Regions from separate parts of the Micromonospora polyrhachis genome, predicted to be linked through region 2. Evidence: riboswitches for the same ligand, from Rfam matches in the RefSeq annotation. Region 2 holds a riboswitch; the other holds the start of a gene.

Region 1 (14,298 bases), 2.6 Mb from region 2:
TCCGACGATCGCGCTGGCTCCGGTGAGCAAGATCGCCAGTCCGGTGGCCGAGCGCCGATACATGTTCAAGCTCGCACCGAACGCCATCGACAGCGCCACCGCGTTGGCCACCGAACTCAAGCGCAAGGGTGTGAAGCGGGTCTCGCTGCTACACACCGACGACGACTACGGGAAAGAGGGAGCCACCCTTCTAGAGGGCGAACTGGACAAGGTGGATATCCGGCTGAGCCGGGCCCAGAGCATCAAGCCCACCGACACCGAACTCAACCAGCCGGTCCGCAGCCTGGCCAGCGCCAGGGCCGACGCGATGGTCATCTGGACCCCGGCCGAGCAGGCCCTCCTCGCCGCCACCGCGGTCGCGGCCACCTCGTTCGACGGCGAGCTCTACTTCGACGCCTCGGCGGCGGGCGACCTGTTCCTGGGCGGTGGTGCGGCGGCGACCGCGGCCAGCGACGCCACGTTGGTCTTCACCCAGACGATGGTCATCGACGACGTGATCGCCACCACCCCGGCGAAGGCCGCCCGCAAGCAGTGGTTCCGGTCCTACACGGCCCGGTTCGGCAGCTACTACGGCACCTCCTCGTTCGCCGCCGACGCGGTACAGCTCGTCGCGGACGCGGTGGTGAAGGCCAAGGGTACGGCCGGTTCCCTCAACCGGGACGGGATCCGGGACGTCCTGGAGACCTCCCAGTTGGAGGGGCTGTCCGGGCCGATCCGGATGACGCCGGACAACCACTCCGGGCTGATGCCCCAGGCGCTGACCACGCTGGTGGCACGGGGTGGTCGCTGGCGGTTGGCAGGCTGACCCCGTTCGACGCAACGGCTACGAGTCGGCCCACCCGGGCCGGCTCGTAGCCGTTTCTCGCCGCACTCTCGGATGTCGTCGAGCCCTAGCCGTTTCCTTGCCGCACTCTCGGATGTCGTCGAGCCCTAGCCGGTTCTCGTCCGACCGGGGGCGGTGACGTTCTCCGGTCAGCGAGCGGAGGTGGTCGCCCGCACCCAGGGCAACGCGAGCCGTTCCAGGAGCGTCAGCACGGCGTAGAGCAGGATGCTGAAGAGCGCGATCAGCAGGATGGCCGCCCAGGCGGTCGGGCTGTCACCGATGCCGAGGGACTGGACGATCTCGTAGCCGAGGCCGCCCTCCCCCGCCTGGAACTCGCCCATCACCGCGCCGATGGCCGCCAGTGGCATGGCCACCTTCAGCCCGACGAAGATCTGCGGTAGAGCGGCCGGCAACCGCACCTTGCGGAACGCCTGCCACCAGGAGGCATCCAGGGATCGCGCCAGCTCGGCCAGCTCCGCCGGGGTCGTGGTCAGCCCGGTGGCGGTGGCCAGGACGATCGGAAAGAAGCAGAGCAGGAAGACCATGGTCAGGATGGGCGGCTGCCCCCACCCGAGGGTGACCACCAGCAGCGGTGCAAGGGCGATCTTGGGTACCGAGTTGACCGCCACCAGCAGTGGCGAGAACATTCGGGCCGCGAAGCGGGAGCCGGCCAACAACAGCCCGATCAGCACCCCGGCCACGGTGGAGAGGCCGAAGCCGATCAGTGTCTCGGTCGCGGTCAGGGTGGTCTGCTCGATCAGGCGGTCAGAGGACGCGGTGAAGGCGGACAGGACGTCCTGGGGCGGCGGCAGGGCCATCGGGTGGACGAGTTCCACCTCGGTGACCAGCCACCAGACAGCGATCGTGACCACCAGTCCGAGCAGGGGTGGCACCAGGGTACGTACGGCGTCGGTGGTCCGGGCCGGACGGGCGCCCCGCGGGGTCGACGCGTCCGACGTCCGGCGCGGCGCTGACCGGATCTCGGTCATCTGTTCCTCCTCGTTCGACCCGAGGGGTCCGGGTCAGGCCGGCCCGGAAGGTCCGGGCCGGGACAGCGCGGGGGCGCGTCCGCCGGATTGGTCCGGCGGGCACACCCCCAACTGCGATTGAGCGAGCGGCCGCTCAGGCCTTCGGTGTCAGGTTGAAGTCGACGATCTGCTCCGGGGTGAGCCCGGCCGGGATCGAGCCGGCGCCCTGCAACAGCGCGATGCACCGCGCCACCCGCTGGCTGTCCAGCGTGCCGGCCTTGGCACCCGAACCGGCGGACCGCACGAACGCCTCCATCAGCTGCAACTCGGCGGCGGCGGACTGGGGGTTGGCGGTGGGCTCGTTCTTCTTGAGCATGTCGCCCGCCTCGGCCGGGTTGGCCAGGCTGTAGTCGAGCCCCTTGAGCAGCGCCTCGCTGAAGCGCTTGACCATGTCGGGCTTCTCCTTGGCCAGCTTGCTCGACGTGATCAGCACGTTGCCGTAGAGGTCGGTCATCACGTCGCTGTACGGCAACATGACGGCCTTCTTCTTGGTGACCGCCTCCACGGTGGGCTTACCCACGACGAACTGCCCGATGCCGTCGACGGCACCCGAGCCGAGCATGCCCATCAGCGCCGACGCCTCACCGTTGGGCCACTGGACCTTGCTGGCGTCCACCCCGGCCAGCCGGGCGTACGTCGGGAAGAGCAGCCGGACGACGGAGCCGGCGGTGTCGGCGACCTTCTTGCCTTCGAGGTCCTTGGGGGTGGCGATGCCCTTGCCCTCGGTCGAGAAGATGGCCGCCATGGTGCGCTGCTGGATGGCCGCCACCGCGACGAAGTCCTTGGCCTCACCCTTGCCGACCTGCAACAACGCACCGGTCAGGTCGACCGGGGTGAAGTCGGCCTTGCCGCTGACCACGAGCCCGATGTTGCCACCGGTGCCCTGGCCGGACTTGATGTCGACATCGAAGCCAGCCTCTTTGAAGAATCCCTTCTCCTTGGCAACCCATGCATAGGCGTCACGGCCGAAGTTGCCAAAAGAAGTGAGATACGTCACTTTTTCTAGTTTGCCATCGCCTTTGGAGTCCTCGGACTTGTCCGAGCTGCAACCGCCCACGAGCGCCAGTGCCGTGGCGAGCGCCACCGTCGTGACTGTCCGGGTCAGCCTTTTCATGAACACCGTTTCCTTTCCGCCCGGAGGCGCGAGCCTTCCGGAGGGGTTCAGCTAGCGGGTACGGCATCGGGCCAAGAGGTTTGTACGCGCTGCCGTGTCGGGTGAAGATTCTTCGCCGGACAGCGTACGAGAATCACACCTTTGTGGCACCAGAGTCATCAGGTTGCGGAACGGAAACAAAACATCACACCGACCCGGGGCTGCTTTGCGCGGCCAATGCGGTTAGCCTTGCCAGCCTGATGATCCGTCGTCACTGGACTGGAGCCTGCCGGATGATCCGACTTTCGGGAGTTTCCCGTACCTTTTCTGGCCGGAGCGGCACGGTGGAGGCGCTGCGCGGGATCGACTTGGACGTGGCCGACGGTGAGTTCGTGGCGATCCTCGGTCGGTCCGGCTGCGGCAAGTCCACTCTGCTCCGTATCATCGCCGGTCTCCTACCCGCCACCGACGGACTGGTCTCCGTTGCCGGCGAGCCCGTGACCAGGGCACGGCAGGACATCGCGATGCTGTTCCAGCGGCCTGCGCTGCTGCCCTGGCGGTCGGTACTCGACAACGTGCTGCTTCCGGTGGAACTCTTCGGCTGGCGCCGGGCCAAGCACCGGGCCCGCGCCCTTGAGCTGCTGGAAATGGCCGGTCTGGGTGGCTTCGAGAAGCGACTGCCCCACGAACTCTCCGGTGGGATGCAGCAGCGGGTATCCCTGTGCCGCTCGCTGGTCGGCAACCCTCGGGTGCTGCTGATGGACGAGCCGTTCTCCGCCCTGGACGCCCTGACCCGGCAGGAGCTGTCGGTCGAGTTGCAACGCGTCCACATGGAGAACCGCTCCACCATCGTCTTCGTCACCCACTCCATCGACGAGGCGGTGCTGCTCGCCGACCGGGTGGTCGTCCTCAGCCCACGACCGGGCCGGCTCCGGAAGGTGGTCGACATCGACATCCCCCGGCCGCGCACGTTGGGCCGCAACGACCACCTCGAAGAGGTCGCCCGGTGCAGCGCCGACCTGCACGAACTGCTGATGGAACGAGAGCGGCCCGACGCCGCGCCCGAGAGCGGTCGGGCCAGTCTGGTCGAGCCGCCGAGGGCCCAGGCCGAAGACCTGGCAACGGCGGGTAAGGGGCAGTAATGATCACGCGGGTGTGCGTCTTCACCGAACCGCACCGGGGCGCGACCTACGACGACCAGCTCCGGTTCGCCCGGCTGGCCGAGGACGGTGGATTCGAGGGCTTCTTCCGCGCCGACCACTACCAGGCGATGGCCGACGACCACGGGGACCCCGGGCCGACCGACGCCTGGCTCACCCTGGCCGCGCTGGCCCGGGAGACCCATCGAATCCGGCTCGGCACGCTGGTGACCTCGGCGACCTTCCGGCTGCCCGGCCCGTTGGCGGTGATGGTCGCCCAGGTCGACCAGATGAGCGGCGGCCGGGTCGAGCTGGGCATCGGAGCCGGCTGGTACGAGCGCGAGCATCTCTCGTACGGCATCCCGTACCCCAGCATCGGGCAGCGTTTCGACCGGCTGGAGGAGCAGCTCGAAGTCATCGCCGGGCTGTGGTCCACACCGGTCGGTGAACGGTTCAGCCACTACGGGGACCACTACCGGCTGGTCGACTCTCCGGCGCTGCCCAAGCCGATGCAGGCACCTGGTCCGCCCATCATCGTCGGCGGCCGGGGCGTGAAGCGTACCCCGGAGCTGGCCGCCCGCTTCGCCGACGAGTTCAACGCACCCTTCAAGACCATCGCGGCGACCACGGAGATGTACGAACGGGTCACCGAGGCCTGTGACCGGTTCGGACGGACCGACAGCGGCCGGGCACCGCTGGTCCGCTCGGCCGGCATCGTCGTGGCGATCGGTCGCACCGACGCGGAGGCCCGACGGCGGGCCGTCCCGCTACACGTACCGAGTGCGCTGCCACCGGAGGACCCGGTGGTCGGCTCGCCCGCCCAGCTCGTCGAGCGGATCGGCGAGTTCGCCGCAATCGGTGCCACCCGGGTGCACCTACGGATGGTCGACATGGCCGACCTGGACCACCTGGAACTGATCGCCAGCGAGGTGCTACCACAGCTGGGAGCGGTACCATCAGCCGTCTCGACAGGCGCGTGACGAGGACTCGGACCGCTTCTGATAACACCCCGCCAACCTGACTCTCAGTCACCTTGACTAGTGGCTATTAATCGGCGAAAGCCTTCTTTGCTCTGCTTCCCCAACGGAAACACTTCAACCCTGACCAGCTTTCTTCCCTAAGCTATCGATACGACACGGTGAATCCACCGAAACGACACTCGATAACGTTCCGTGAAATGTTTCCTATAGGGAAGCAAAGCAAAGAGCTCAGGCCAACGGTAGGTAGACGTTGCCGCCGGAGGCCACGAACTCCGCCGACTTGGTCTGCATACCCCGCTCGGCATACTCCGCGAGTTCCTGACTGATCCGCATCGAACAGAACTTCGGCCCACACATCGAGCAGAAGTGGGCCGTCTTCGCCGGGGCTGCCGGCAGCGTCGCATCGTGGTACGACCGGGCGGTCTCCGGATCGAGCGAGAGGTTGAACTGGTCCTCCCACCGGAACTCGAACCGCGCCCGGCTCAGCGCGTCGTCCCAGGCCTGCGCGCCCGGGTGTCCCTTGGCCAGATCGGCGGCATGGGCAGCGATCTTGTACGCGATCACGCCGGCCTTCACGTCGTCCCGGTCCGGCAACCCGAGGTGCTCCTTGGGAGTGACGTAGCAGAGCATCGCCGTACCGAACATGCCGATCATCGCCGCGCCGATCGCCGAGGTGATGTGGTCGTACGCCGGGGCGATGTCCGTGGTCAGCGGACCGAGCGTGTAGAACGGGGCCTGGTGGCACAGCTCCTGCTGCAGGTCGACGTTCTCCTTGATCTTGTGCATCGGCACATGGCCGGGCCCCTCGATCATCACCTGCACGTCGTGCTCCCAGGCCACCCGGGTCAGCTCCCCCAACGTACGCAGCTCGGCGAACTGCGCCGCGTCGTTGGCGTCGGCGATGGAGCCCGGACGTAGCCCGTCGCCGAGGGAGAACGTCACGTCGTACCGGGCGAGAATCTCGCACAACTCGGCGAAGTGGGTGTAGAGGAAGTTCTCCTCGTGATGCGCCAGGCACCAGGCAGCCATGATCGAGCCGCCCCGGGAGACGATCCCGGTGACCCGGTCCACCGCCAGCGGCACGTACGGCAGCAGCACCCCGGCGTGCACCGTCATGTAGTCCACACCCTGCTCGGCCTGCTCTACGACGGTGTCCCGGAACACCTCCCAGGAGAGCCGCACCGGATCCCCGTCGACCTTCTCCAGGGCCTGGTAGATCGGCACCGTCCCGATCGGCACCGGCGAGTTGCGGACGATCGCCTCCCGAGTCTCGTGGATCCGCCGCCCCGTGGACAGGTCCATCACCGTGTCGGCACCCCACCGGGTCGCCCAGGTCAGCTTCTCCACCTCCTCGGCCACCGAAGAGGTCACCGCCGAGGTGCCGATGTTGGCGTTGACCTTCACCAGAAACCGGCTGCCGATGATCATTGGCTCGGACTCGGGATGGTTCACGTTCGCCGGCAGCACCGCCCGGCCCGCGGCGATCTCCGCCCGTACCAGTTCGACTGGCAGGTTCTCCCGCAACGCGACGAACTCCATCTCCGGCGTGACCAGACCGGCGCGCGCATAGGCGAGCTGGGTCGGCCGGCGACCGTCCACCCCGGCCAAGGGCGTACCGCCGCCCCGTACCGGCGCGGTGTCGGCCCGCTCCGCGATCCACGGCCCGCGCATCGGCGGTAGGCCGACCGCCGGGTCGGCACCCGGCCCGGCAGTGTCGTAGAGCCGTACCGGCGGCTCGTCCCCGGTCAGCATCACCTCGGCGAACGGCACCCGGATATCCGGCCGCGAGCCCTGGACGTACACCTTGCGACGTGCTTCCATGCGCTACCTCCTGCTGCTGTTCGGCATCGGCGTCAGCCGTTGTCGGCCGTCGTTCGTTGTCGGCCGTCGTTCGTTGTCGGCCGTCGTTCGTTGTCGGCCGTCAGTCGTTGTCGGCCGTCGTTCGGTTCCATCCGAGGTGGTCCAGGGGGCCCCGGCCCCCGCCCAGCCGCCAGTGCCGAGCACCGGCGAGCGCCGCCGCCACATAGACCTTGGCGAACCGCACCGCGTCGGGGACCGGGTCACCCAGACCGAGCCGTACGGCGATCGCCGTGGAGAACGAGCAGCCGGTGCCGTGGGTGTGCGGGGTGTCGACCCGAGGTCCGGACAGCATCTGGCTCTCCGTCCCGGTCCACAGCACGTCGACCGCCTCCGTCCCGGCGGTCCGGTCGCCGCCGGTCACCACCACGTACCGGGGGCCACCCGAGGCGATCTCCCGCGCCGCATCCGCCATCTCGGTCGGGGTCGTCACCGGTCGGCCCACGATCGCGGCGGCCTCCGCGCTGTTGGGCGTGGTCACCAGCGCGTACGGCAGCAGGCGCTCCGCCGCACCGACCACACCGAGCCGGTGCCCGCTGGTCGACACCAGCACCGGGTCGACCACCAGGTTGGGCAGCAAGCCGGCCCGGGCCCGGGCCGCCACCACGGACGCGATCTCCGGAGTGCCGAGCATGCCGGTCTTGACCGCCCGCAGCGAGAAGTCCGCCAGGACCGCATCGAGCTGTGCGGTCACCACGTCGGGCAGGACCGGGTAGGCGCCGAAGACCCCGAGTGTGTTCTGCGCGGTGGTGGCGGTGACCACCGACGTGCCGTACGCCCCGAGCGCGGCACAGACCTTCAGGTCGGCCTGGATCCCGGCACCCGCCCCGGAATCCGATCCGGCGATGGTGAGCACCACCGGGGGCGTCACCGGTCCACACCCGACCGGGTAGCACCGACGACCGGCTCCGCGACCGCGTCGAGCAGGGCGCGGACCACACCGGTCGGATCGTCGGCCCGCATCACCGCGCCCATCACCGCCACCCCAGCCGCACCCGCCGCCCGGCACGCCACCACCTGATCCGGTGAGGCCACCCCACCGAGCGCGAAGACCGGCACCCGGGTGTGCCGAACCAGTCGGGCCAGCCCGGCCGGAAACAGCGGCGGGCCGTACCCGGGTTTGGATCGGCTCGGAAAGACCGGCGACAGCGTCACGTAGTCCTCGATGGTGAGGCGATCCAGTTCGGCCAGGTCGTGGCAGGACCGGCCGACCAGCCGGGGCTTCGCACCGGCTCCCGGGCTCACCGTTGACAGCTCCATTGCCGGCGGCTCCACCCGGCCGGTGGCCGGCAGGTGTACGGCGCCTCCGCCCAGGGGATCCGGACCGGCGACGATCAGCTGGCCAGCCACCGGGTCGAGGATCGTCCGCAGTTGGTCGGCAAGTCGCGCCCGCTCGACGTGCGGTAGCTCTCGCTCTCGCAGCACCACCCACCGGGCACCACCTGCCACCGCCGCGCGGACCACCTCCGTCAGCGGTCGGCTCGCCTGCCTGCGGTCGGTGAACAGCAGCACCTCCGCTGGCGCGGCGTCGCCCTCGATCCTCGACGCACCATGCCGTCGGTTCACAGCTCCGGCCGCCCCTCGTCCGAAGTGGACGCCAAGGCGTGGAATCGTCGGGGAATCCGGCCCGCCCCGGCCGCCAACCGACCCGCCTCGACCGCAAGCCGCATCGCCGCCGCCATCCGGGCCGGGTCGGCGGCCCGGGTGACCGCACTGGCCAGCAGCACCCCGTCACAGCCCAACTCCATCGCCAACGCGGCGTCGGAGGCGGTCCCGATCCCCGCGTCGAGGATCACCGGCACCTCGATGCTCTGCCGGATCAGCCGGATGTGGTGCGGGTTGGTGATTCCCAGCCCGGAGCCGATCGGGGCCCCGGCCGGCATCACGGCGGCGCAGCCCAGGTCCGCCAGCCGGCGCGCGAGCACCGGATCGTCCGAGGTGTACGGCAGAACCGTGAAACCCTCGTCCACCAGCTGCTCGGCGGCACGCAGCAACTCCGTTCCGTCGGGCAGCAGCGTGCGCTCGTCCCCGATCACCTCCAGCTTCACCCAGGAGGTGTCGAACGCCTCCCTGGCCAGCCGGGCGACCTTGACCGCCTCGGTCGCGGTGTAACAGCCGGCCGTGTTGGGCAGCACCCGTACCCCGCACCGGTCCAGCAGTTCCCACAGCCCCCCGCGCATGGTGGCAGCGGTGTCGACCCGGCGCAGCGCCACGGTCACCAGTTCGGTGCCGGCGGCGCTGATCGCCGCCGCCAGCGCGGAGAGGCTGGCCGCCCCGCCGGTACCGAGGATGAGCCGGGAGCCGAACGTCTCCCCGCCAAGCCGAAAACCGTCGCTCTCCCCGGTCAGCGTCGCCCTCGGCACGTCCACCCCGCCCACCGGCACCCTCGTCATGTCCACCCCGGCCGCCGTCGCCCTCGGCACGTCCACTCCGATCAGCCGCCCTGGGCCGCGGTCAGCACCTCGACCCGGTCACCAGCACGCAGCACCGTGTCCGTCCAGCCGGCCCGGGGCACCACCTCCCCGTTCACCGCGACCGCCACCCCCCGGGGCAGTGCCGTGACCGCCACCCCCGGGGGCAGTGCGACTACCGTCGCCATCACCTCGGCCACGGTCGCGTCGACGGAAACCATCCGCCGCTCCCCGTTCACGATCAGTTCCATCACGTCCCCATCCCTGGTCAGCCCAGCACCCGCTCAGCGCTCAGGCGACGGTCATGAACCGCTCCGGCAGGAACGACCCCAGCACCGGGGCCGGTACGCCGGTCGCCAACAGTTCGGCGATGAGTACGGCGGTCACCGGAGCGAGTAGGATGCCGTGCCGGTAGTGCCCGGTCGCCACCACCACGGTCGGCCGGCCCGGCAGCGGCCCGAGGATCGGGGCGTTGTCCGGCGTACCGGGGCGCCACCCGACGCGCGCCTCCACCAGCTCGTACTCGACAAGCTCCGGCACCAGGTCGGCCGCCGCCCGGAGCAGGTCCAGCACCGCCCCGGCCGTGACCGTCGGGTCGGTTCGTTCCTCGACCGTCGCACCGACCACCACCTCGCCGTCAGCACGCGGCACGAGGTATACCGACCGGCTGTCGGCGTACCCCCGGATGACATGCCGGAAGCCCGGTGGGCCGCCGCCGGGCGCACGCAGTCGGAGGATCTGCCCCTTCACCGGCCGGACCGGCAGGCCGGTCAGCGACGCGGTGCCGCAGCCGGCCGCCACCACCACGACCGGTTCGGGAATCGCGGACAGGTCGGTGACGGTGGTCGGGACGAACGACACCCCGGCCTTGGCGGCGGCGACCCGGAGTGCGGCGACCAGGCGGCGCGGATCGACCTGATGGTCGTCGGGCGCGTGCGCCCCGCCGCGTACGCCGGGGGCGAGCAGCGGCTCGCGGTCGCGCAACTGCGCCGGGCGCAACGGTGTGATCGGCAAGCCGAGGCCCTGCTGGTACGACCAGAGCCGCCGCGCCTCGGCCAGGTCGTCCGGCGTGAGCCCGACGACCAGGGTGCCCTCGGTGCGGTAGCCGATATCCAGTTCGGACAGTTCGACGAGTTCGGCGGCGAATCCGGGCCATCGGGCGGCCGACTCGGTCATCAGCCGGGTCGACTCCTCCTCACCGAAGTACGCCTCGGCGACCGGGGCGAGCATGCCGGCGGCCACCCCCGACGAGCCCGACCCGGGCTCCGGGTCGTACACCGTCACCCGCATCCCGCGCGTCGCGCACCGCCATGCGGTGGCCAACCCGATCGGCCCACCCCCCACCACCGCCACGTCGGCACGGAAGAGGCCCTCGTTGTCGGTTGCTGTGGTAGAAGGGGCCGGTCCTAACACGAGAGTGCCCCGAGCAGCGTGGCGACGACACGTGCCGGATCAGCGGCGGAAGAGATCGCCCCCACCACCGCGATCCCGTACGCGCCAGCGGCCAACAGAGCGGGTACCCGATCGACGGTCACACCCCCGATCGCGACGACCGGTACGTCCACCGCGTCGACCACCGCCCGGATGCCAATCGGGCCGATCGGCGGTGGCAGACCGTTTTTCGTCGTGGTGGCGTGACACGGACCGACACCCAGATAGCTGGCTCCGGCTGTCACCGCCCTGGCAGCCGTTCCCGGGTCCCGGGCGGTGGCACCGAGTACGGCGGACGGCCCGAGCACCCGCCGGGCAGCGGCCACCGGCAGGTCGTCGGCACCGACGTGTCCGCCCGCCGCGCCGACCGCCAGCGCGACGTGCAACCGGTCGTTGACCAGCCAGGTCGCCCCGACCTCGGTGCACAGTTCGGCGGTCCGGACCGCCAGGTCGTACGCCTCCCGGTCGCTGGCGGTGTCCTCGACCCGGACCTGCACCACGAGGTCCGGACCGGCCACGGAGAGCGCGGCTCGGACGACGGTGAGCGGATCACGCCCGGGTCGGGTGTCGGTGACGAGATGCAGTCGTCCCAGGGACAGCACGGCAACACTCCTCCCTGCGCCGGCATTACCCGGATCAGGTTCGACGGTCGGGGGCTGTCAGCCCCCCTCTCAGCCCGGTCCACCGGGCTCCCGTGGGTTACTTCCTCGCCGAGGCTACGACGTCGGGGACATCAAGTAAAGAGAGGTGACGGGGCGCACTCGCGCCAGAAGGCAACCAGGCACGTCGATCGACAACGATGCGACGTGCCTGGTCGTCCAGCTGTCACCTACCGGAGAAGGGCGTTCAGATCGGCCAGGTCCTCGGCGGACGGCAGCCAGGTGCCGGCGGCGGCGTTGGCGCGTACCTGGTCGGGAGTGGTGGCTCCGGCGATCACCGAGGTGACCGCCGGCTGGGCGGCCAGCCCGCCGATCGCGACCTGGAGCATGGTGAGCCCGCGCTCGACGGTGTACTTCTCGATCGCCTCGATGGTGTCCCACGGCGCGGCGGCCAGACGCTCGGCGTAGCGTCCACCACCGGCCAGCCGGCTCCCCGTCGGCGGCTGCTCGTTGCGCTTGTACTTGCCGGTGAGCAGCCCGTTGGCCAGCGGGAAGAACGGCAGCAGCCCCAGGCCGAAGTGCTCGCAGGCCGGTACGACCTCCTGCTCCGCGTCCCGCTGGAGCAGGTTGTAGAGGTTCTGTGCGCTGACGAACGGGGTCAGGCCCTTGGCCCGGGCGACCCAGGCGGCGTCCGCGATCTGCCACCCGGTGAAGTTGGAGTTGCCGAGGTAGCGCACCTTGCCGGCCCGGACGAGATCGTCCAGCGCGGCCAGGGTCTCCTCGATCGGGGTGCCCGGGTCCGGCTCGTGCATCTGGTAGAGGTCGATGTAGTCGGTGCCCAGCCGACGCAGCGACGCCTCCACGGCCCGCGCGACGTAGCGCCGGGCACCCCGGGCACCGTGGTCCGGCCCGTTCATCCCGGACATGTCCATACCGAACTTCGTCGCCACCACCACGTCGTCCCGCCGGCCCCGCAGGGCCGCACCGAGCTGCTCCTCCGAGCCGCCGTGCGGTTCGCCGTAGATGTCGGCGGTGTCGAAGAAGTTGATCCCCGCGTCCAGGGCGGCGTCGACCACCGCCCGGGTGCCGTCGACGTCGAGCTTGCGGCCGAAGTTGTTGCAGCCGATCCCCACCACGGACACCACGAGTCCGGAGTTACCGAGCCGGCGATAGGTCATCTCAGTCACGCGATCAACCCTATGCCCGGGACCATCCCCGCGACCCGGCGACGGCTCGGTTGGCCAGCGCGATCGCGGTGATCAGTGCCGCTGTCCCCTGTTCAGCAAGGGGGCTTCCCTACACCCCCCACACCGGCTCGGGGGTTTCCACCACCTCGCCGTCCCCCTGGAAGAGTACGAAGCGGTCGAACGACCGGGTGAACCAGCGGTCGTGGGTGACGGCGATGACCGTGCCCTCGAAGGCCCGCAGCCCCTCCTCAAGGGATTCCGCCGACGCCAGGTCCAGGTTGTCGGTGGGCTCGTCGAGCAACAGCAGGGTCGCCCCGGAAAGCTCCAACAACAGTACGAGGAAGCGCGCCTGCTGCCCACCGGAGAGCGACCCGAACCGCTGGTCACCCTGTCCGGCCAGCTCGTACCGGCTCAGCGCGGCCATGGCGGCGTGCCGGTCCATGCCGGCCCGGTGCTCGTCCCCGCGCCAGAGCACGTCGACCAGCGTACGGTCCATCAACTCCGGCCGGTCGTGGGTCTGCGAGAAGTGCCCGGGGCGGACCCGGGCCCCCAGCCGGGCCACCCCGTCGTGCCGCACCGGCGTCAGGTCCAGACCCCCGGCGAGCGGCACGACAGCCGGATCCGGATCGGTGCCGCCCCGAGCCAGCAGCCGCAGGAAGTGCGACTTGCCCGTCCCGTTCGCCCCGAGCACCGCCACCCGGTCGCCGTACCAGAGTTCCAGGTCGAACGGGAAGGTCAGACCGTCCAGCTCCAGCTGTTCGCACATCACCGCGCGCTTGCCGGTACGTCCGCCGCTCAGCCGCATCCGGATGTCCTGGTCCTTCGGTGGCAGCGGCGGCGGCCCCGCCTCCTCGAACTTGCGCAGCCGGGTCTGTGCGGCCTGATACCGCGAAGCCATCCCATCGTTGTAGGCGGCCTTCTGCTTGTACATCAGCATCAGCTCACGCAGCTTCTGGTGTTCCTCGTCCCACCGTTTGCGCTGCTCCTCAAGGCGGCCGTGCCGGGCCACCCGCGCCTCGTGCCAGGTGGCGAAACTGCCCGGATGCACCCAGGCGCTACCGCCCTCCACCGCCACCACGCGGTCGGAGGTCTGGGCCAGTAGTTCCCGATCGTGCGAGACGTAGAGCACCGACTTCGAGGACTCGCGCAGCCGGCCCTCCAGCCACCGCTTACCGGGTACGTCGAGGAAGTTGTCCGGCTCGTCGAGCAGCAGCACCTCGTCCGTGCCGCGCAGCAGCAACTCCAGCGCGAACCGCTTCTGCTGCCCGCCGGAGAGGGTACGTACCGGCCGGCGCCGGGTCTGTTCCCAGGGCAGGCCGAGCACGATCGTCGACACCGTGTCGAAGAGCACCTCGGCGTCGTACCCGCCGGCCTCGCCCCAGGCGGCCAGCGCGTCCGCGTACGTCATCTGCGCCTTGCCGGCGGCGGTGCTGTACTTGCCGCGTACCTCGGCGGCGTGCATCGTCGCCTCGGCGGCGACCAGCCGCTCCCCGGCGGCTCGTAACGCCGGGGCGGCGAGGGAGAGCGCCAGCTCCGCCAGTTCGGTCTCGTCGCCGATCATGCCGATGAACTGCCGCATCACCCCCAGGCCACCGCTGCGGGCGATGGCACCGACCTTGGTCGGCAGGTCACCGGCGACCATCCGGAGCAGGGTGGTCTTACCGGCACCGTTCGGCCCGACCAGGGCGACCTTGGCCCCCTCGCCCACTCGGAACGACACGTCGGCGAAGAGTTCCCGGCCGTCCGGCAG
Region 2 (14,298 bases):
CTTGAGGCACTTCGTGTACGCGGCGAGGCTGTTGGTGCCGTCCGCGCCACCAGCGGCGCCCGTGCCGTCGTTGTCGTCCGACCCGCCACAGCCCGCCGTGAAGATCAACAGAGCGGAGACTGCCGTCAGGCCCAGCGTCCATCGGGTACGCCGATCATGCACCGCCACCGGAACCTCCTCCGAGTGTTCGCCCCGGAAAGCCGTACCGGAGACCGACCCATGCCACCCGAGGCACCTCCAGACCAGGTCAGGTGAAGCTCGGAACAAGCTTGGAATAGTGGCTCCCAGGCAATTCCGAGGTGTGGCTCAGTGAATTGCGAGGCGGAACGATGACACTCGCCCCCCATGGGTATTGGCCTGGGTGCGCCACGTTGGCTGACGGGGAATCGGCGGGCGCGATGGATGGTGGCGGGGATGGCCGGGGCGGTCGTGCTACTGGCGTCGGCGGCCGGGTACGCCCTGACCCGTACGGAACCGCTGCCGACCGGGTCGGATCCGGTCGCTTGGGTGGACCGGGGGGAGGTCGTGCTGGCGGTGGCGACGACCGGGGTGCTCCAGCCCGCCCAGACCCGTAGCCTCGGGTTCCGTGCGGCGGGCAAGGTCAGCGAGATCCGGGTACGGCCGGGCGACGAGGTGAGTGCCGGCCAGGTGTTGGCGCGCATCGATGCCGCCACCGTCCAGGACCGGGTGGTCTCCGCCCGGGAGGCGCTTGGCGAGGCGGAGGCAGACCTGGTCAAGGCCGGGAAGACCACGAATGGTCAGTCCCAGTCGGGCGGAGACTGTGGCGGCACCGGCGGTAGCGGCACCAGTGCTGATACCGGCAGCAGCACCAGCGGCACCGGCGCTGGCAGCGGCGGTACCAGCGGCGTCGGCGTTGGCGTCGGCGTGGCGGGTGCGACCCCTACCGCGACGGCCGTTCCGCCGGCAAGCGCCACGACGAGCCCGACCGTCGGCCCATCCGGTCACCCCAGTCGGTCCACCCAATCCGATCAGCCGAGCAGGCCGGCCGGGGGCACCGGTCAGAGCTGTGCCAGCCGTACCGGTCAGTCGGGCGATGGGGGGACCGATGCCGTACTGCGGGCGCAGCAGCGGGTGACCGCGGCCAAGCTCGTCCTCGCGGAGGCGGAGGAGACGCTGGCCGGCACCACGATCACCGCACCGATCTCGGGCAAGGTGCTCATCGTGGCGGGCGTGGTCGGCAGCACCGTCGGTAGTGGCAGCGCGTTCATCACCCTGGGCGACGTCGGCGGCATGGCGGTCGCGGCGAGTTTCCCCGAGGCCGACGCCGGTCAGCTGGTCACCGGTCTGGCTGCGACCGTGACGCTGGGCGACCGCCCGGGAGAGGAGTTCACGGCGCGGGTCACCCAGGTCGATCCGGTCGGCACCGTCAGTGGCCAGATGGTCCGATACGGTGTTCTGGTCAACTTCGACCAGGTCCCTACGGACGTGCTGGTCGGGCAGAGCGCCAACGTCCGCGTAAAGATCAAGTCTGTGGCGGGTGCGCTGCGGGTGCCGTCCTCGGCGGTCCGGCTCGGCACCGACCCCGCTACCGCAACCGTGCTGGTCCGTACCCCCGGTGGTGACGAGCAGCGGCAGGTCACCGTCGGTCAGCGGGGCGACCAGTACCTCGAAGTCACCTTCGGCCTCAGCGAAGGCGACCAGATCGTCGCCAGTTGGTGATGCCAAGCTGAATCACATGGGATTCCTAGCTGGCTCCCAGCCGGTTCCGATAGGGATGTGCGCGGAGGGCACGGGCGAGGGGGCAGGCGGATGTGGCAACAGGCGGGCGAGTCGACCCGACGGGCGACCAGGGTACTGGTGGTGGACGACGAGCCCAACATCTGCGCGCTGCTGTCGGCGACACTACGACTGATCGACTTCGATGTGCGGGTCGCATCCGGCGGGTACGCGGCCCTTGCCGCTGCCGCCGAGTTCGAGCCGGACCTCGTGGTGCTCGACGTCATGATGCCCGATCTCGACGGGTTCGAGGTGGCCCGACGACTACGCGCCGAGCCGGCCCGGCAGTCCGTACCGGTGCTCTTCCTCACCGCCCGGGACGCGGTGGAGGACCGGATCTCCGGGCTGACCGTCGGGGCCGACGACTACGTCACCAAGCCGTTCAGCCTGGAGGAGGTGGTGCTGCGGATTCGCGCCATCCTTCGGCGCAGCCGGGTCGAGCCGGCCAGCGCGGTGCTCAGCTACGCCGACCTGGAACTGGACGAGGACGCGCACGAGGTACGTCGGGGCGGACGGCTGGTCGACCTGTCGCCCACCGAGTTCAACCTGTTGCGCTACCTCCTCGTCAACGCCGGCCGGGTGGTCAGCAAGGCGCAGATCCTGGACCGGGTGTGGAGTTACGACTTCGGTGGCGACGGACGGATCGTCGAGTCGTACGTCTACTACCTGCGCAAGAAGATCGACCGCTGGGACCCACCGCTGATCCACACCGTACGCGGATTCGGCTACGCCCTGCGGTTGCCGCGAACGGCCGACGAGTGACCAGGCGGTGGCGCGTCCCGATGCCGGTGCCCCGCCGCTGGGGGCACTGGACCCTGCGTTCCCGGCTGGTGGTCGTGATCGTCGCACTGGCCTCGGTTGCGTTGATCGCGGCAAACGTGGCGGGCTTGGTACTGCTGCGTTCGTATCTCGTCGAACGGGTCGACGAGCAGCTGCTGCGGGCGATCCGGCCGTACACCGGTAGCCCGCCCCCGGACTTCGGGCCGATCGTCCCGCGGACCAGCCGCCCACCGGGTGGGGGTCCGGGGCAGGCGGTACTGCTCCTGCGCCCGGACGGCACCGTGCTGTCCCAAACGACCTGGCCCGACGAACTCTCCCCGCCGAGTCTGGCCGGATTCGCCGAGCTGAGCCAGCGAGCCGACGAGCGACACCCGTTCACGGTCGCCGCCCAGGACGGGGACAGTAACTGGCGGGTGCTCGTGGAACGTACCGACGGCGGCGGGTTGGTCGCGTTGGCGCACTCCCTGCGCGACGTCGACGCCACCTCGGACGGCTTGTTGCTGATCGACGCGGCGGTGCTGCTGCTGGTGGTGCTGGTGCTCGGCCTCACCTCGGCGTCGATGGTGCGGATCGGACTGCGTCCGCTCACCCGGATGGAGACGATCTCCGCGGAGATCACCGCGGGGGACCTGTCCCGCCGGGTCGAGGAGACCGATCCCCACACCGAGCCTGGCCGGCTCGGCATCGCGCTGAACACGATGCTCGACCGGATCGGTGCCGAGATGGTCGCGCGTACCGCCTCTGAGCAGCGACTACGGCAGTTCGTCGCGGATGCCTCGCACGAGTTGCGTACGCCGCTCACCTCGATCCGGGGGTTCGCCGAGCTCTACCGCCGGGGCGGTGCGCCACCCGGCCCGCTGCTGGACGAGACGATGGGACGGATCGAGGGCGAGGCGGCCCGGATGGGCGAACTCGTCGAGGACCTGCTGGTGCTGGCCCGGCTCGACCTGCAACGCCCGATGAGACATCGCCCGGTCGACCTGCTGGCGATTGCCGCGGACACGATCCGGGACGCGTACGCCCGGGTGCCGGACCGGCCGGTCAAGCTGGCGGCCTTCGGCCCCGACGATGGCGGTTTCGAGCCGGTCACCGTGCTCGGGGACGAGCACCGGCTTCGCCAGGTGGCGACGAACCTGGTCGCCAACGCACTGCGGCATACGCCGGAGGGGACTCGCATCACGGTACGGGTGGGTCGGTTGCCGGCGACCGCAGCGCGGACGAAACCGGCTGCGGTCGCCGGTGCCCAGCCCGAATGGGCAGCCGGTAGTGAGTCCGGATGGGCGGAGCGTGCCGGCGACCTGGCGGTGCTGGAGGTCGAGGACGACGGTCCAGGTATTCCGGCCGAGCACGCTGCCCGGATCTTCGAGCGGCTCTACCGGGTCGACCCGAGTCGTACCCGTAGCCCTGGCGTCGGCTCCGGGCTCGGTCTCTCCATCGTGGCGGCGATTGTGCAGAGCCATGGTGGACGGGTCGAACTCGTCACCGGCGAGGGCCGTGGTTCGGTGTTCCGGGTCCTGCTGCCGACCGGGCGTCAGCCCGACTTCCCGCCGACGGGGAGGCCGCACGGCGGCACGCCGGCCGAGGACGACCGGGTCGACGACGGGTCCTGTGGTTCCCAGCCGGCTCCGAGGTAACCCCGGGTCTGCTCCGAGCCGGACGGGGCAGGCTGGCGTACATGCCGGTGCGACGTCTGTTCTCAGCGCGCCGCCCATTGGTGGTTGTCAACGTCGTACTTGGTTTGGCGATCGTCGGCGGTGGGTTGTGGGCCTATTTCTCATTCGTTCGACCTGAGTCGAGTTCCGCAGGGGACAGCGGTGCGGCCCGGACCATCGCGGTGGCGCAGGGGACGGTGACGGCCAGCGTCTCCGCCTCCGGGTCGGTACGGAGTGCCTCGACCGCCAGCGCGGCCTTCGTCACCTCCGGCACGGTCACCGAGATCCGGGTCAAGGTGGGCGATCTGGTCAGCAAGGGCGCGGTGCTGGCCAAGGTGGATCCCACGGTGACGAACCGCCGGCTCGAAGCGGCCAAGGCGGACCTGGTCGCGGCCCGGGCGGCGCTCAGCCGGGCGGAGGCCGCCGGTGGGGACACCAGCACCGCCGAAGCCCAGGTGACCAGCGCCAGGCTGGCGGTCACCGAGGCCGAGGACGCGGTGGCCAGAACCGTGTTGACGGCCCCCATGACCGGCACGGTGGTCGCGGTCAATGGCAGCATCGGAGGCTCCTCCGGCGGTGGATCCGGTACCTCGGGTGGATCGTCGAGCGGCGGTGGTAGCCAGGGGAGCGGATCCTCCGGTGGCTCGTCGGGTGGTAGCCAGGGGAGCGGATCCTCGGGCGGGTTCATCGAACTGGCCGACCTGACGAAGCTGGAGATCTCCGCGTCGGTCGCCGAAGCCGACGCCACCAAGCTGAAGGCCGACCAGGCGGCGACGGTGAGCTGGAACGCGCTTACCGGCGTGACCGCCACCGCCAAGGTGGTCTCGATCGATCCCAACGCCACCACCGTGAACAGCGTCGTCACCTATGGCGTGGTGCTCCGCCTGGACACCCTGCCCGACGGTGTCCGGGCCGGCCAGACGGTCCAGGTGTCGGTGACCGTCGGCCGGGTGGAGAACGTCGTCTACGTCAACTCGGCGGCACTCACCACGACCGGTAACCGGCACACCGTCACCGTGCTGACGAACGGCCAGCAGGAGACCCGGTCGGTCCAGGTCGGCCTGATCGGCGACCAGGCGGTGGAGATCAAGTCGGGTCTTCAGGCCGGTGAGCAGGTGGTTCTTAAATCCTCCTCGACCAGCACCAGCGGTGGCAGCGGCAGCCAGCCCGGCGGCGGCCTTCCCGCAGGTGGTGGCTTCCCCGGTGGCGGCCAGCCCGGTGGCGGTTCGCGAGGTGGGCGATGACCTCCCCGTTCGGTCCGCGGGCCGACCAACTCGCCGCCGACCGTCCGGTGCTCGACCGGCCCGTTGCCGACAGTCCGGCAATCGACCGGCTCGCCGCCGGGCGTCCGGTGCTCGACGTCCGCCGGCTCACCAAGGTGTACGGCGAGGGCGAGGCCGCGGTGCACGCGCTGCGCGGCGTCTCCGCTGTCGTCGAACGTGGTGACTACGTAGCGATCATGGGATCGTCGGGCTCCGGCAAGTCCACGCTGATGCACATCCTCGGCTGTCTGGACGTGCCGAGCAGCGGACAATACCTCCTGGACGGGCTGGACGTCAGCCAGCTCAACGACCGGCAGTTGGCCCTGGTCCGAAACCGGCGGATCGGGTTCGTCTTCCAGTCGTTCAACCTGATCGCCCGTAGCAGCGCGGTGGCCAACGTCGAGCTGCCGCTGGCGTACGCCGGGGTGAAGGGTGCCGAGCGGCGTCGGCGGGCACTGGCCGCGTTGGACCTGGTCGGCCTGGCCGACCGGGCCGACCACGAGCCCAATCAGCTCTCCGGTGGCCAGCAGCAGCGGGTGGCGGTGGCCCGGGCCCTGGTGACCGAGCCGGCACTGGTGCTGGCCGACGAGCCCACCGGAAACCTGGACAGCCGGTCCACCGCGGACGTGTTGGCCATCTTCGACGACCTGAACGCGGCCGGTCGGACCATCGTGTTGATCACCCATGAGACGGAGGTGGGGGAGCGGGCGAAGCGGCTGATCAAGCTCTTCGACGGGCAGATCTCCTCCGACGTACGCCAGGACCGGGCCGGGCGGCACACGGTCCGCTCGGCCGAGCAGCCGACGATGCGGCTGGAGCGGATCTCGTGAGCTTCTTCGAGATCCTGCGGTTCGCCGTCCGGGGAGTGACCGCCAACAAGCTGCGCTCGGCGTTGACGATGCTCGGGGTCCTGATCGGAGTCGGGGCGGTGATCCTGCTCGTCGCGGTGGGCAACGGCTCGGCCAAGCAGATCACCGACCGGATCGCCGCACTGGGCAGCAACACCATCACCGTGCAGAGCACATCCCGGGGCGGTAGCAGCAGCACGGCGATCACCGTCGAGATCGCCAACGCCCTGAAGGACCCGGTGCTGGCCCCGGACGTGAAATCGGTGTCCCCGGTGGTTACCGCGTCGACGACCCTCACGTACCAGGGAGCCGACCATTCGGTCCAGCAGTTCCTGGGCAGCTACCCGACGTACTTCGTGGCGACGAACACGCCCGTCGGCCGAGGGGCGACCTTCAGCGCGGCCGACGTCGACCGGGGACGGCGGGTGGTGGTGATCGGGCAGACCGTCGCCGAGGAACTGTTCCCCGACACCGACCCGATCGGCAAGGAGTTGACCGCCGGTGGCGCGCTCTTCACCGTGGTCGGCGTACTGCGGGAGAAGAGTTCCTCGTCCGGGTTCCAGGACGCCAACGACGTGGTCGTCGCGCCGCTGACCGCCGTGCAGCAGACCCTGACCGGGTACGGCGCGGTCAGCTCGGTCATCGTCGAGGCGGCCAGCTCGGCCAAGGTCTCCGCTGCCGAGGCGCAGGTCGCGACGATCCTCGACCAGCGGCTCAAGGTCGCCACGACCGGTACGGGAAGCCGGGTCGGATCGGGAGCTGGATCGGCTGGCCGGGGCGGCTCGGGAAGCGGGTCGAGTTCGTCGCCGTACCGGATCCAGAACGCGGCCCAACTGTTGGAGACCCAGACCGAGACCGCCCAGACCTTCACCGTGCTGCTCGGTGCGGTGGCCGGTATCAGTCTGCTGGTCGGCGGCATCGGGATCACCAACATCATGCTGGTCACGGTGACCGAACGGACCCGGGAGATCGGCATTCGCAAGGCACTGGGCGCGCCGCGTCGGGTGATCCTCACCCAGTTCCTGGCCGAGGCGACCATGTTGAGCCTGGTCGGGGGCGGGCTGGGCGTGGCGGCTGCCCTGATCGGCAGTCAGTTCACCATCGTCGGCGTCACGCCGGTCATCGTCCCGAGTTCGATCGTGTTGGCACTGGGCGTCTCCGTCGCGATCGGGCTCTTCTTCGGCAGCGTTCCGGCCAGCCGGGCTGCCCGACTTCGGCCGATCGACGCCCTACGTTACGAATGATCCCGGGGAACGACATGACGGAAACAGTTGAGCCGGACCGCCGGGCCGCCGAGGTGCAGGGGGACCCGGACGGGGACGGGTTGGCCGCGCAGATCGCCGCTGCGGCCGGCCGGCGCTGGTGGAACCGGTGGACGCTCTGCCTGGGGGCGGTGGTGCTGTTACTGGCCGGCTTCATGATCGGCGTACAGGTGCAGAAGTCGTACGGCGAGCCGGCTGCCCCGGCCGGTCGGACCGCTGCCGGCCCCGGACAACGTGGTGGCACGGGGCAGGGCGGCTTCCCGGGTGGCGCCGGTCAACCCAGTGGCGCAGCCGGTGCCGGCCAGCCCGGTGCCGGCACCCGGCCGACGGGGGCAGCCTCCGGCACGACCCCGTCCACCACCACCGGCACGGTCAAGCTGGTGGACGGCACGACCATCTACGTGCAGACCGCCGACGGGACCGTGCTCACGGTCCGGACCGGCACGGACACCACGATCCGGATCGCCCGGGACGGCACCCTGAAGGAACTCAAGGCCGGTGACCCGGTCACTGTGGAAGGGCCGAGTACGGCCGGCACCGTCACCGCGACCAGTGTCACCGGTCAGGGCAGGTGATCGGCCGGGGAGATGTCGGCGGTGACATGCGGCGTCGGTCGGTTCGTACGACGTCGGTGGTCGCCGTGGTCGACGAGATCGAGACGCCTCGGCATCGCCGTACCCGGGTTGCGATCTTCGACTGACCGGCGTGCTGAGCGTCAACCGACCGGTGTGCTGAGCGTCAACCGACCAGCGGGCGGAACGTGCCCAGCAGGATGCTGACGGCGAGCGCTGCCCCGGCCAGGACCGCCGCCCCGACGATCAGCGCCGTGTCGGCAACGGTGAAGTGTTGCCGGCGGGCGGTGGTTCGGGGCGTACCGGCGTCGAAGCCGCGCGCGTCCATCGCGGTGGCCAGCCGGGTGCCGCGCCGGATCGCGCCGACCAGCAGGGCGAACGCGGTCGAGACGAACAGCCGTAGCTTCGCCAGCGGGTTACGACCGGCATCCACGCCTCGGGCCCGACGGGCCATACTGATCATCTGCCACTCCGCCGCCAGCAGCGGCACCAGCCGGAACGCCGCCAAGGCGCCGATCGCGAAGCGGGCCGGTGCCTTGGCATTCTGGATCAGCGCGTCGGCCAGGTCGGTCGGATCAGTGGTGGTGAAGACCAGTACACCGGGGAGGGCCACCGCGATCATGCGCAGGGCCAGCCCCAGGGCGGTGGCCAGCACACCGGTGGTGACCACGATCGGCCCGGCGGTGACCAGGACCGGGCCAGTGCGCTCGGCCGCGAAGAGCACCATGGTCAGCACGATGCCCAGGGCACTGGCCAGTACCGGCCAGGCCCGTCGGGCCAGTACGCCGTAGCGGATGCCGAACAGCGGCAGCACCGCCAGTTCGATCGCGATGGCCACCGCCGGAGCGACCGGGTCGACCGTGGCGATCAGGGTGAACGAGAAGAGCAGCGCGGCGGCGAGCTTGGCGACCGGGTTGCGCCGGGCCAGCACGGCGTCGGTCACCGCGATCGGGGAAACGGGATTCACGATGCGCCCCCGGTGGCCGATGGGTCCGGGATGGCCCCGTCCAGGGTCACGGTCTGGTCCAGCGTCGGGGCAGCTCGGTCCAGGGTCACGGTCTGGTCCAGCGTCGGGGCAGCTCGGTCCAGTGTCACGGTCCGGTCGGCCAGCGCGGCGACGAAGTCGGCGTCGTGGGTGACGGTGACCAAGCCGTGCCCGGCGTCGCGTAGCTCGGCGAGCAGGTCCACCAGCTCGATCCAGGTGCGTCGGTCCTGACCGAAGGTGGGCTCGTCCAGGACGAGCAGGCGGGGAGCGGTGGCCAGGGCGGTCGCCACGCTCAGCCGCCGGGCCTCACCCCCGGACAGGGTGTACGGGTTGGCCCCGGCGAGCCGGTCCAGCCGGAGCCGGACCAGCAGGTCGTCCACGGTGGACCTGATGGCTTCGGGAGGTTGCCCGATCCGGCGGGGACCGAGCGCCAACTCGTCGAAGACGGTGCTGGTGACGAACTGGTGCTCCGGGTCCTGGAACACCGACCCGATCCGGCGGGCCAGTACGGGTGCCCGCCAGCGGTGCGGCGCGCCCTCCTCCCGACCGGACAGCCGACCTTTTCGACCCGTGCGCTCGGCCAGGCTGTCTGCCCGCCCGGCCAGTTCCGGGGTAGCCACCACCCGGCCGGTGCCCGGCTTGAGCAGGCCGCCCAGCAGCAGGGCCAGGGTGGACTTGCCCACGCCGTTGGGTCCCAGTACGGCGAGCGCCTCGCTGGCGCGTACGGTCAGATCGGTTGCGGCCAGCCGGGGTGGCAGGCCGAGCCGTTCAGCGGTGAGTAAGGGGTCGCCAGCGGTCGTGCCGGTGGTCCGACGGGACGGCGTCGGCCGGCCGGGGATCCAGACCCCCGCCTCGGCCAGCGCGGTGCCGTGCCGGGCGAAGACCTCCTCGGGGGAGCCGTCGGCGCGTACCCCGCCGCCCGGTTCCAACACCACCACCCGGTCGACCAGCGGCAGTGCCTCGGCGACCCGGTGTTCGACCAGGATCAGCGTGGTGTCCCGGTCCACCGCCCGGGCGATGGTCGCCCGGACCAGATCCGCGCCGACCGGGTCGAGGTTGGCGGTGGGCTCGTCGAGCAGCAGCAGGCTCGGCCGCAGGGCGAGGGTCCCGGCGAGGGCGAGCCGCTGTTGTTCCCCGCCGGAGAGTGCGGCGGTGGGCCGGTCCCGCAAGTAGGGAAAGCCGACCCGACGCAGCGCCTCATCCACCCGGGGCCAGATCTCCTCGGCCGGTACGCCCCGGTTCTCCAGCCCGAAGGCGACGTCGTCACCGGAGCGGGCCATGACGAGTTGGGTGGCCGGGTCCTGGAAGACGATGCCGACCCGTTCCCGGGCCTTGCGCGGGTCCAGTCCGTCGACCTTGACCGTGCCGGCCTGCTCTCCGGAGTCCTCGGCGAGCAAGCCGGCGAGCGCGGCGAGCAGGGTGCTCTTGCCGGCGCCCGACGGGCCCAGCAGCAGCACCCGCTCGCCGTGTTCGATGCGCAGGTCGACGTCGCGTACCGCCCAGGCCTTTCGCCCGGCGTGCCGCCAGCCGAACCCGCGCAACTCGACCGCGCTCATGCTCTTCCCGCTCCTTCCGCCCCGTTGATCATGAAATTATTGACGGAATATCGCCGTCTTCCGGGTGATAACTTCATGATCAACGAGGATGGGTGGGCTAGATGGCGGTGCGCTCGCGGCCGGCGGGGAACCGGTCCAGCACCCCGGTCCGGGCCAGCGCCCGGGTCAGCAGCCAGCCCCCGACCCCGGCCACCACCGCTGCGCTGATGATCGTCGCCACCGCGTACGGGATCCGGTACGACCAGAGCGCGGTCTTGACGTTCCACACGAAGAAGTCGAACAGCGACGCGCTCAGACCGGTCATGGCACCCGCGAACACCGCCGTCGGCAGCTTGAACGAGCGGTAACGCAGCGCGGCGAAGGCCAGTTCCGCACCGATGCCCTGGACCAGGCCCTGTGGGATGACCGTGCCGCTCCACTGGGTGCCGAGCAGGGCGGAGACGATCGCGGCCACGGTCTCGGTGTAGAGCGCCGCACCGGGCTTACGGATGATCAGCCCACCCAGCACCGCCGGCACCAACCAGATGCCGTAGAGCAGGGACTGGGCGGGTGGGAAGAAGGCGAAGGCCGCGTCGGTGGCGCTCCAGACGTAGCCCCAGGCCCAGAAGACCACGCCGAACGCGACGGCGATGACCGAGGCGACGACGACATCGACCGTACGCCATCGGTGGTTGTCGGGTTGTGTCATGTTGTTGGCTCCCAGTCCCGTTGCATGAACCAGGAGAAGACGCACGCCGAGCCCGGAACTACGGACTACGGCGCGGCTGGAGGTGTGACCGAGCTCCCTGCGCTGGCATTACCCAGATCAGGTTCGAGGGTCTGCGGTTGCCCGCACTCTCAGCGCTGTGCGCTCCCCTGTCGGAGGTGAAGTTGTGTCGCAGACGCTAGCACCAACCTGCACCCGGGCACAGTGCCCGACTGCCGGGTGTGGTGGTGCCCACCCGGGTTCGGGTTAGGGTGAGCTGCCCGCCTGAGCATCGAGCGATGGCCCGCGCCACCACACCGGGCGGAAGGGACTGACTGCCGTGACGGCCCCCGACCGCGCTCCCGTCGGTCGCGCCCCGACGGGCGATGAGATCGACTGGACGATCGACGTGGCCCCGTCGACGACCGCGCCGGCCAGGCCAACCATCGAGCCGGCTGCACCACACCGACGTCGGCGTCCCGGTGCTGGGCGGGACCACTCGGTCGAGGTACTGGCCGTACTGATGATCCTGTTGGTTCTCTTCCGAGAACCGTTGGGCAACGCCATCGCCGACCCGCGACTACAGACCTGGACCACGGTCTTCGTCTCGGTGATGGTGCAGGCGGTACCGTTCCTCGTCTTCGGCGTCGTGCTCTCCGCCGTGATCGCGGTCTTCGTACCCCGGTCATTCTGGGCCAAGGCGTTGCCTCGTCATCCGGCGCTGGCCGTACCGGTGGCGAGCTGCGCGGGCGTGGTGCTGCCCGGATGCGAGTGCGGGTCGGTGCCGATCGCCGGGTCACTCATCCGGCGCGGCGTCACCCCGGCCGCCGCCCTGGCGTTCCTGCTCGCCGCCCCGGCGATCAACCCGATCGTGCTGGCCGCCACCGCCGTCGCCTTCCCCAACAACCCCGAGCTGGTCGCCGCCCGGGCCGGGGCGAGCCTGGTCGTCGCCATGGTCATGGGCTGGCTCTGGCTACGCCTCGGGCGTACCGAGTGGATCAAGCTGCCGTACCGGCCCGACCTGGACGACCAGTCGAAGGGACGCGCGTTCTGGGCGGCGGTCCGGCACGACGTCGTACACGCGGGTGGTTTCCTCGTCCTCGGCGCGATGGCCGCCGCCAGCATCAACGTGCTGGTGCCGGAACGGTGGTTGCAGAGCCTCGCCGACCAGCCGGTGCTTTCGGTGCTGGCGCTCGCCGTGCTGGCGGTGTTGTTGTCGATCTGTTCGGAGGCCGACGCCTTCGTGGCTGCCTCGCTGTCACAGTTCTCGCTGACCGCCCGACTGACGTTCCTGGTCGTCGGCCCGATGGTCGACCTCAAGCTGATTTCCATGCAGGCCGGGGTCTTCGGTCGCCGGTTCGCCTTCCGGTTCGCGCCGACAACCTTCGTCGTCGCGGTCGGAGTCTCGGTCGGGGTGGGAGCGGTGGTCCTGTCATGAACAGAGCGGTGGTCCGGCCATGAACAAGCAGGCGCAGGCGGTCGTGCTGCTGCTGCTCGGTGGGGCGGTGGTCAAGGCCAGCCTCACCGACATGTACCTGCGGTACGTCAAGGAGGGGTTGCGGCCCTTCCTGATCGCCGCCGGGATCCTGCTGGTGGTCGCCGCGGTGATGACCCTGGTTCACGACCTGCGCGGACCGGCCCGATCCGCCAGCACCGGCCCAGCCGGCCCAGCCGGCGCAGCCGATCCCGCCGCCCCAGCCGGCGCAGCCGATCCCGCCGCCCCAGCCGGCGCAGCCGATCCCGCCGCCCCAGCCGATCCCGCCGGCACCGACGACCACGGGCACGACCACGGCGGTACGGGGCACCACGAACCCCGGATCGGCTGGCTGCTGATCCTGCCGGTGCTCGGTCTGCTGCTGATCGCCCCACCGGCGCTCGGCTCGTTCGCGGCCGGACAGGCTGGCACCGCCCTGTCCAGCCAGCAGGTGTCCTCCGACTATCCGCCGCTGCCGGAGGGCGACCCGGTGCAGGTCAGCCTGCTCGACTACGCGTCCCGGGCGCTGTTCGACAAGGGCGTGTCGATCGGCGACCGGCGAGTGAAACTCACCGGCTTCCTCGCCACCGGGCCGAACGGTGAGCCGATCCTGGCGCGCATGATCCTCTCCTGCTGCGCCGCCGACGGCCGTCCGATCAAGCTCGGAATGGCCGGCGATCCACCGACCGGGCTGGCCCCGGACACCTGGGTGGAGGTGGTCGGCCGTTACACCGACCAGACTGGCACCGACCCGGTCAACGACGAGACCATCCCGTACCTGACGGTCGAGTCCTGGCGGCAGGTCACCCCGCCAAAGAACCCGTACGAGTAGAGGTCGGCGACGCGTCGGGGAAGGTCCGGCGGGTCGCCCCGGAATTCAACAACACCGGTCCCTGGGGACGGTTGACCGCTCCGTACGGTCGACGGTAGCCGGATGGCCCACTGGGAGCACATGACCGTCCTCCGCCGAGGAGCCACCGCTGACCGAGACCGATGCCCGACAGGAGACCCATGGATCAGCTCAGCCGCCGCGCCCGTGACCTCGGGATCGTCGTCGGGCCAATACCCACCGGAGAGCACAACGCGATCACCGACGTGCCCGGGGTCCTGGTCGGGCACACCACCCTCGACGACGGTGCCGACCTGCACACCGGGGTCACCGCCGTCGTGCCGAGCCAACTCGGTCCCGGACGGTGGACCCTGCCGGCCGCCGTGTACACCGGCAACGGTTACGGGAAACTCGTCGGTTCGACCCAGGTGGACGAACTCGGCGTACTGGAGTCACCGATCGTCCTGACCGCCACGCTGTCGGTGTTCCGGGCGGCTGACGCGCTGCTGGGTCATCTGATGGAGCGCCGGCCGGACGGCGTGTCGTTCAACCCGCTGGTGGGCGAGACGAACGACGGGCACCTCTCGGACATCCGCCGTCGCCCGATCAGCGCGGAGCACGTGCTCACCGCCATCGCCGGGGCATCCGACGGGCCT

What was found. Region 2 has a riboswitch for thiamine pyrophosphate ahead of FHR38_RS21625 (ECF transporter S component). Riboswitches for the same ligand answer to the same signal wherever they lie in the genome.
Region 1: another riboswitch for thiamine pyrophosphate. It lies ahead of thiE (thiamine phosphate synthase); the one in region 2 lies ahead of FHR38_RS21625 (ECF transporter S component).

What each region holds. Positions count from the first base shown of each region.
Region 1 covers NZ_JACHJW010000001.1:2,293,885-2,308,182, forward strand. The annotation lists gene FHR38_RS09525 (ABC transporter substrate-binding protein) at 1-805, shown strand, start outside; gene FHR38_RS09530 (ABC transporter permease) at 973-1,812, opposite strand; gene FHR38_RS09535 (ABC transporter substrate-binding protein) at 1,946-2,965, opposite strand; gene FHR38_RS09540 (ABC transporter ATP-binding protein) at 3,238-4,086, shown strand; gene FHR38_RS09545 (LLM class F420-dependent oxidoreductase) at 4,086-5,063, shown strand; gene thiC (phosphomethylpyrimidine synthase ThiC) at 5,292-6,884, opposite strand; gene thiD (bifunctional hydroxymethylpyrimidine kinase/phosphomethylpyrimidine kinase) at 6,985-7,791, opposite strand; gene FHR38_RS09560 (thiamine phosphate synthase) at 7,788-8,486, opposite strand; gene FHR38_RS09565 (thiazole synthase) at 8,483-9,343, opposite strand; gene thiS (sulfur carrier protein ThiS) at 9,355-9,582, opposite strand; gene thiO (glycine oxidase ThiO) at 9,623-10,744, opposite strand; gene thiE (thiamine phosphate synthase) at 10,738-11,364, opposite strand; TPP riboswitch at 11,359-11,468, opposite strand; gene FHR38_RS09585 (aldo/keto reductase) at 11,592-12,539, opposite strand; gene FHR38_RS09590 (ABC-F family ATP-binding cassette domain-containing protein) at 12,658-14,298, opposite strand, start outside.
Region 2 covers NZ_JACHJW010000001.1:4,901,983-4,916,280, forward strand. The annotation lists gene FHR38_RS21575 (hypothetical protein) at 1-168, opposite strand, end outside; gene FHR38_RS21580 (efflux RND transporter periplasmic adaptor subunit) at 415-1,680, shown strand; gene FHR38_RS21585 (response regulator transcription factor) at 1,771-2,499, shown strand; gene FHR38_RS21590 (sensor histidine kinase) at 2,520-4,151, shown strand; gene FHR38_RS21595 (efflux RND transporter periplasmic adaptor subunit) at 4,193-5,413, shown strand; gene FHR38_RS21600 (ABC transporter ATP-binding protein) at 5,410-6,261, shown strand; gene FHR38_RS21605 (ABC transporter permease) at 6,258-7,523, shown strand; gene FHR38_RS21610 (hypothetical protein) at 7,538-8,116, shown strand; gene FHR38_RS21615 (energy-coupling factor transporter transmembrane component T family protein) at 8,280-9,080, opposite strand; gene FHR38_RS21620 (ABC transporter ATP-binding protein) at 9,077-10,654, opposite strand; gene FHR38_RS21625 (ECF transporter S component) at 10,752-11,342, opposite strand; TPP riboswitch at 11,419-11,521, opposite strand; gene FHR38_RS21630 (permease) at 11,680-12,777, shown strand; gene FHR38_RS21635 (TIGR03943 family putative permease subunit) at 12,797-13,645, shown strand; gene FHR38_RS21640 (P1 family peptidase) at 13,825-14,298, shown strand, end outside.